DNA from 2 places in the Paenibacillus sp. NPDC057886 genome. Region 2 is predicted to be linked to the other one. Evidence: a T-box and tRNA genes for the amino acid it is inferred to sense, from the RefSeq annotation. Region 2 holds a T-box; the other holds one or more tRNA genes.
What was found. The T-box of region 2 lies ahead of leuS (leucine--tRNA ligase). A T-box ahead of a tRNA ligase gene usually reads a tRNA of that ligase, here a tRNA-Leu.
Positions count from the first base shown of each region.

Region 1: it has a tRNA-Leu gene. The T-box ahead of leuS (leucine--tRNA ligase) is inferred to sense a tRNA for this amino acid. The anticodon was not compared.

Region 1 covers NZ_JBHVMZ010000001.1:227,245-231,461, forward strand. The annotation lists gene ACFVQB_RS01120 (C40 family peptidase) at 1-64, opposite strand, end outside; cyclic di-AMP (ydaO/yuaA leader) riboswitch at 70-201, opposite strand; gene pelA (pectate lyase) at 614-1,573, shown strand; tRNA gene ACFVQB_RS01130 (tRNA-Leu) at 1,839-1,922, shown strand; gene ACFVQB_RS01135 (X2-like carbohydrate binding domain-containing protein) at 2,253-4,217, shown strand, end outside.
Region 2 covers NZ_JBHVMZ010000006.1:267,807-272,023, forward strand. The annotation lists gene ACFVQB_RS21395 (class I SAM-dependent DNA methyltransferase) at 135-905, shown strand; gene ACFVQB_RS21400 (phosphotransferase family protein) at 1,083-2,039, shown strand; T-box leader at 2,138-2,405, shown strand; gene leuS (leucine--tRNA ligase) at 2,478-4,217, shown strand, end outside.

The DNA.
Region 1 (4,217 bases), on a different contig from region 2:
TGCTTGCTGCACCGGATGTAAATAGAACTGCTGCTCCAAAAATGGAGATGATAAGCTTTTTCAAAATTTTTGTTCTCCCTTCGATGCCTACGGAGTTAGCTAAGGGTTCGGTAGAAGGTTCCCTATATTTCCTATGTATAAGAATAATTCACCCAAAATGGTTCCCCCGTTTTCAAACATGAAACTCGGCAAATGAATAATTAAGTTTTTGTAACCTTTTGAAACTATATTGCATAAATGCGAAAATGTCAAACCCATCTTGAACACTTCTTATCATCTCAATGTTAACGGAATTATCGCTTTTTATGTAGAAATAACTCGAATGTTGGGTTCTGATAGATGACAAAAAAGTAACTACTGTTTCAAATGGAGAAAAATTGGACAATTTATTGGTTTTCTCACATGTGATGAGACGATAGCTTTAGGTTAAGCAAAAGAATTTGTTACATATTGTTGCAAATATTGACAAAATTAATTATTTTGCATAGAATTCTGCTTATACAATCCACTTATTGGATGAAAAGAAATAGTTTGAGTTTAAAAGCAAATATAAGGAGGGTAGGGAAACAAGGAAAACAGTTTGCAGAAAATGAATTGGGGAGTGTTCTAAACGATGTTGAAGGCAACAAGAAGGTTTGCGTCTTTGGTTATGGCATGTACAATGGTTTTCTCTGTTGTCGGGATGGTATTTCAGCCTGTTGCTAAGGTATCTGCTGCAGACGCCTCTGGAACGACAGCAAGTATCGCAGATATTTTGAAGAATCAACGTCCTGACGGGGGATGGAAGAAGGATTACAAAGAAACAAGTGGTGAGTGGGCCAAATCTACGATTGATAACAAAGCTACATACTCAGAAATTAGAAGATTAGCCAAGGAATTTAAAAAGACGAATGATCCACGCTACTCTGCTGCTGCCGTCAAAGGAATCAACTTTTTGCTGAATATGCAGTACTCCAATGGAGGGTGGCCACAAGTATACCAGAGCTCGGGCTATCACAAACACATTACCTTCAACGACGATGCCATGATTAATGTCATGTACATGCTGGATGAAGTAGGTGCACGTAAAGGAGATTTCTCATTCATCGACAGTTCTCTTGCAGATCGCAGTAAAAAATCAGTTGCCAAAGGTGTAGAGGTTATTCTCAATACACAGGTTGTAGCGAACGGTAAACTGACTGCATGGGGACAGCAGCATGATTCCAGCTCCCTTAAACCTGCTGGAGCAAGGATTTATGAAATGCCTTCTCTAAGTGCAGGAGAGAGCAGTACGATTGTGAAGTTTTTGAAAACAAGACCGGCGAATTCGAAAATTACCGCTTCAATTCAAGGAGCAGAGGCCTGGTTCAACAAAGTTAAAATTACAGGATACAAGTATGTCAGAGAAGACGGGGATAGCAAACTCATAGCTGATTCAGGTGCAGCGCCAATTTGGGCACGTTTTTACGAAATTGGAACAGATAAACCGATCTTCGTAGGACGTGATGGGGTTGTGAAATACAAACTCAGCGATATCGATAAGGAAAGAAGAGGCGGGTATGCTTGGTACGGCAACTGGCCGTCCAAGATATAATTTTTTAAAAGCTTCTTCTTCAGATTCAGATTCGATCAGACCCATATACAATAACTTGAGTTATGCTTAAACTCGAAACAAAACCATGGCTAATACACGCTTTTTAACTGTGTTGGCCTTGGTTTTCTGCTGTGAATGGAATGTTGGATGAATACAGCATTAGACATTGAATACGAAATTATATATTTTTTGTTGACACTAATTACCTGAACATGATATATTAATTTTTGTCGCCGCGTTATAATTTCTCGGAGATACAACATATGCGGTCGTGGCGGAATTGGCAGACGCGCACGGTTCAGGTCCGTGTGGGCTAACCCCCGTGGAGGTTCGAGTCCTCTCGACCGCATCATATGTAACAATAAAAAGGTTCCTAGAATGGCATTACTGCCACGCTAGGAACCTTTTTTATTTGTTTTCGGATTTTGATATTCGCTCATCCTGATTCTTCACAACCCATTCCTTCAACTTGAGCAGAGAAGAGGTTTATCTTTGTTTATTTATCCATTACTGGAAATATGTTTGTTTTGCGGCGGTTTGCCCCTTTATTTCAGGTTAATTGTACGTAAAATACGGAATTGTACCTATCCTGGGAATCGTGCATCCACTATTCTTTTCTCGTATGGAAGCGCTATCAACAGGAATTTGAATGACCAAATTCAGAGGGGGTAGGGATAATTTGAAACGAATCGGAAAAAGGATGGCAATGTATTTTATGGTGTTCATGATTGCAGTAGTGCAGTTCGGAATTATGGGAACGACAGGCAATGTGGCACAAGCAGCAGATAAGAGTCTGGCCCAAAAGCCGTATATGGGCTGGAGCAGTTACAGCATGCAGGTATATGACGGGGCGGGTAACTGGACATCGGCAGAGAGTATTAAGAAGCAATCGGATGCCATGCGCGAGAAGCTGCAAGCCCATGGATATGAATACATTAATATTGATGCTGGCTGGAACGGTGACGAAGATGAATACGGCCGTCCTATTCCGAGTACTGTTCTTTATCCAAATGGATTTCAGGAGGTCATTGATTATGTCCATAATAACGGACAGAAGATTGGAATCTATCTGATTCCGGGATTATCAATCACCGCCTATGATAAAAATCTTGAGGTTTATGGGACGGGCGGGGCATGTCGTATGCAGGATATTGCGGTAAAGCCGCTCGTTATTATGGATGCCTGGAACTCGTACACTTACAAAATCGATTTTACGAACCCGTGCGCACAGAAGTACATTGACTCCATCGCCGATCTTCTTGGCGAGTGGGGTATCAACTTTGTCAAATTCGACAGTGTGACTCCGGGATCAGGAATCAATAACCTGAGCCGGGATGCACGCGGTGATGTGGAGGCATGGTCCAAAGCCCTGGACAGGAACAACATCTGGTTTGAGCTTTCCTGGGCGCTTGATCACAATTACGTGGATTTCTGGAAAAAGTATGCAAACGGCTGGAGGATCGATTGGGATGTTGAAGCCTATGACAGCAGTAAGGGCTTAACGGAGTGGTCGAGTATTTCACGTTTATTCCCCATAGCGGCCATCTGGTGGCGTGATGCAGGTCCAGGGGGCTGGAACGATTTTGATTCCTTGAATGTCGGGAATGGCTCAATGGATGGTCTGACCAGGGACGAGCGGAAGACCGCTACCACGTTCTGGGCGATCTCTTCAGCACCGCTATATACAGGTAATGATCTGACCAGGCTGGACAGCTATGGACTGGAGCTGCTTACGAATGACGAAGTTATCGCGGTCAATCAGGCCGGCCGTCCAGCTCATCCGGTTTCCATGGACACCAAACAGCAGGTTTGGTATGCCAATAACGGAGATGGTACGTACAGCGTAGCTCTGTTCAATTTGGGCAATCGGAGTGCCGAGGTCAAAGTGAAATGGAGTGATATTGGCCTCGAAGGTCCGGCTTCGGTCCGTGATCTCTGGAACCATTTCGAATTGGGCACCTTTAATACGGAATTTAGTGGCGGTGTGTTGGAACCCCATGCTTCCCGAATGCTTAAGGTAACCGCACTGAGCGGCACATCGGCCGTTAATGATGATGATACGGGCATGCGCTATAGTGGCGATTGGAAGCGGAACGGAGGCAAGGAGCAAATCGATGGCAGACAGGATCTGAGCATCGCCATTACGGACTCCTCGAGCACTGGTCCAGCGAATATAAATACGCAGCAAGGAGCTGACTTGGAAGCTGGGGATGACCCAACCGCGAATGTAGAAAATGCAGCAAATGCTGCTTCCGTGGATGCTGCTGCCGTTACCGATGTGGTTTACATTAATGATGATGACAGCAATATTCAATACACGGGTTCATGGAGTTCGAGTTCCGGGAGAAATTTCGGGGATTACAAGGGAGATGTACATTTTACTGAGAACGACGGCGATTCTTTTGAATATACCTTTACCGGAACAGGCATTGACCTGCTGACGGAGAAGGATCAAGAGCAGGGAGACATGATAGTCACACTCGACAATGGAACGCCTGAAACGGTTAGCGCTTATACCGATGATGAACGAGAAGCCCAACAGGTACTGTATAGTGCTGCTGGGTTGAATAACGGTTCGCATACCTTGAAAGTCGTCAAACAATCGGGCCAGTATATGCTGCTGGATGCGCTTAGAGTAACAAGG
Region 2 (4,217 bases):
CGGGTATCATGGATCAAGCATGAGCTTGAATCCATAAGTCAAGGCAGGGCAAGGCTGGGTGAACTCCGGATGCCCCTGCTTTTTCTTTTGTTCAAAATCGATTTGAAAATGAAACTGAAAGTGCGGTGCCTGACATGTCTTACCGGAAATTTGCCTATGTGTACGATGAATTAATGGAGGATATGCCTTATCCGGACTGGATAAGGTTTGCGAGAACGGCTTGGGAACGACATGGCATGCCAAAAAGTGTGGCTGAACTGGGCTGTGGAACCGGCTCAATTACGATCCCACTGGTGAACTCCGGTTTCGAAGTTACTGGCATTGACCTGTCAGCGGATATGTTGTCTGTTGCGCGCAGTAAAATGGAGGCCACGCCTCAAGGCCACCGCTTATATCGGGAAGGCAGTGTCCGTTGGGTGCAGCAGGATATGCGGGACTGGAGAGTACCGGAGCCTGTGGACTCGGTGATATCGTTCTGTGATTGCGTGAATTATCTGCTTGAAAAAGAGGATGTCGTCCGTACATTTCAGCGAACTTATGAGATGCTGAAGCCGGAGGGCACGTTCCTGTTCGATGTACATCATCCGAATACCCTTATTCGATACGAGGAGGAGCAACCATTTGTGTTGGACGAACGCTCCGTATCGTATATTTGGACCTGTGATATGGATCATGATCGGTGTGAGATTGAGCATCATCTAAGTATCTTTTCGCGTGTGGCTGAGAGCGGCAAGGATATGTACCAACGGTTTGAAGAGGTTCATGTTCAGCGCGCGTATGATCCGGACTGGATGATGTTGGAACTGACGAAGGCTGGCTTCAGAGATGTCCGTGTATATGCTGATTTTGAGTGGAAAGAGGCGGGAGAAGGCGCACAGCGTCTGTTCTATGTAGCCGTGAAATAGGATTACAATGTTGAACTGTCCTTATGATGCATAAGGGCAGTTTTTATGTATAAGAATGTTTTTTAGATATAATAAAAGCTATTGCCAGCGGGGTTAAAGGAAGCCATAATAGTTGAATGGAAAGCGTTTTCTATTTAGTAGAATCCTGAAAATTCAAAATTCCGGGTGGGGTGAAAAATGGAAAGTACATATAAAACAAGGCTGACTTCCGAACAGCTAGATGGAATTGTGCAGCAGCATTTTAACACAGGTATCCAAGAATACAAAGAGATGATTGACGGCTGGGCAAACCACGCTTACTTTATCACCAAGGACGACGGACAGAAGGTTGTACTCAAAATAGCTCCTTCTAATGGAATTAAGCTGATGCGCTGTGAACAACATGTCATGGTCGCTGAGGTTGAGGCACTGCGACTCGCAGCAGAACTTCAGGATGTACCTGTTCCCCGGGTATTGGCCTACGATCCATCGCTCACCCGAGTTCCGGCAGAATATTTTATTATGGAGTACATGACAGGAACGCCGTATAACAAAGTCAAAGACCAATACAGTGCAGAAGAGCAGGAATCCATAGAGCAGCAGCTGGGTGCATACAATCGTCGGATCAATGAAATTAAAGGAGAGAAGTTTGGTTACTTTTCCTCAAAAAAATCGCAATATGCGACGTGGAAAGAAGCTTTCCTGAGCCTGATGGATGATATGCTTGCAGATAGCAAAGCAGCGGGTGTGGAATTTTCAATTCGTTATGAGGAACTGGAGCGTTTGATTCAAGAGAAATCGGATGTGCTGGATGATGTCAAAGAGCCTGTGCTTGTGCATTGGGATTTGTGGGATGGGAATGTATTTGTGGAGGCGGGGCAAATCACGGCCATTATCGATTTTGAACGTTCCCTCTGGGCAGATCCTCTGATGGAGCATTACTTCAGTCATTTTAATAATACACCGGGATTCCTCAAAGGATATGGAAGAGCAGTTACAACAGACAGTGAACGAAAAAGAAGAAGTTTATATGATCTGTACTTTGATCTGGCGCTGAGAATCGAGTGTCCGTATCGTCAATACGATAACAAGGAACACATTCAGTGGACGATTGATAACCTAGAAGAAGGAATCAAGCGATTCCAGTCGTCTTAATGTGCATACTGATGTATAGCATTGTTTATAGTCAACAGACAGTGTAATATTGACTTTACTGCTGCTTTTTTATATAATGGTCCCGATCATATCGTATACATATTTCGATGATAAGGATCAGTAGTGAGTCCTGTACATGACAGAGAGCCGGCGGTTGGTGCAAGTCGGTTGACAGTATTTCACGAACTCGCCTTGGAGAAATGCGGTGATTACACCATCTTGCAACCGACTGAAGTAACACTCGGGTTCAGGAATGGAAATCCGCATCGGTTAACCGCCGTTACAGGTCCAAAGGGAGTGGATGACGAAGCACGATCGTCCGCTAACTAGGGTGGTACCACGGGAATTCAACCTCTCGTCCCTAGCGCTGCAAACGCTACGGGATGCTGAGGTTTTTTTGTTGCAATAAAAGCGAATAACCAAGAGGAGGAACAATAGATGAGTGAGAATCAACAGCCGAAACACGGCTACAAGCCACAGGTCATGGAGAAAAGTTGGCAGCAGTACTGGGATGACAATAAAACGTTTAAAACGGGTGAGGACCCGGCTAAACCGAAGTTTTATGCACTGGATATGTTTCCGTATCCATCTGGCTCAGGCCTGCACGTAGGTCACCCGGAAGGATACACGGCAACGGATATCGTATCCCGTTTCAAACGTATGCGCGGCTTCAATGTACTGCATCCAATGGGGTGGGACGCTTTCGGCCTGCCTGCTGAGCAGCATGCATTGGATACTGGTGAGCATCCACGGCATATTACATTCCGCAATATTGACAATTTCCGTCGCCAGATCAAGTCACTCGGTTTCTCATATGACTGGGATCGGGAGATCAGCACAACTGACCCTGACTACTACAAATGGACACAATGGATCTTCATCCAGTTGTACAACAAAGGCCTGGCTTATGTAGATGAAGTCCCTGTTAACTGGTGCGAAGCTCTGGGTACGGTACTGGCGAACGAAGAAGTTATCGACGGTAAGAGTGAGCGTGGCGGACATCCGGTCGTTCGTAAACCGATGCGCCAATGGGTACTGAGAATTACGGAATATGCAGAGCGTTTGCTGGAAGACCTGGAAGAGCTGGACTGGTCGGAAAGCATCAAGGATATGCAGCGCAACTGGATCGGCAAATCGACCGGGGCGGAAGTTACTTTTGCCATTGAGGGTCATGAAGAAGTTATCAAAGTGTTTACGACACGTGCAGATACGTTGTTTGGCGCAAGTTATGCTGTATTGGCACCTGAGCATGAGCTGGTGGAAGTCATTACAACGGCAGAACAGCGTGAAGCAATCAAGGCATATCAGGAACAGGCTGCTCGCAAGAGTGATCTGGAACGCACCGATTTGGCTAAAGACAAAACGGGTGTGTTCACAGGAACTTATGCAATCAATCCGGTAAACGGAGCGAAGGTGCCAATCTGGATTGCCGATTATGTTCTGGCTGGATATGGCACAGGGGCGATCATGGCCGTTCCGGGACATGACGCTCGTGACTGGGAGTTTGCCAAACAGTTTGGTCTGGACATCATCGAGGTTGTACAGGGTGGCGACGTGACACAAGAAGCGTATTCCGGTGACGGACCGCATGTGAACTCCGATTTCCTGAACGGATTGAACAACGAAGAAGCGATTGCGAAGATGATTGCCTGGTTGGAAGAGAACGGTAAGGGACAAGGCAAAACGACCTACCGTCTGCGTGACTGGTTGTTCAGCCGTCAGCGTTATTGGGGTGAGCCAATCCCGATTCTGCATCTGGAAGACGGAACGATGAAGACGGTGCCGGAAGATCAACTGCCTTTGCTGCTGCCGGATATCGACCAGATCAAACCTTCGGGTACTGGCGAGTCACCGCTGGCGAATGTTACGGAATGGGTTAACACCGTAGATCCGGAAACGGGAATGAAAGCACGTCGCGAGACGAACACGATGCCACAATGGGCCGGTAGCTGCTGGTATTACCTGCGCTTTATCGATCCGCACAATGACAAGGAACTGATCTCTCAAGAGAAACAGCAGCAGTGGCTACCGGTTGATCTGTATATCGGGGGAGCAGAGCACGCGGTGCTTCACTTGCTGTACGCTCGTTTCTGGCATAAAGTGCTGTATGATCTGGGTGTGGTGCATACCAAAGAGCCGTTCCACAAACTGGTCAACCAAGGTATGATCCTGGGAACC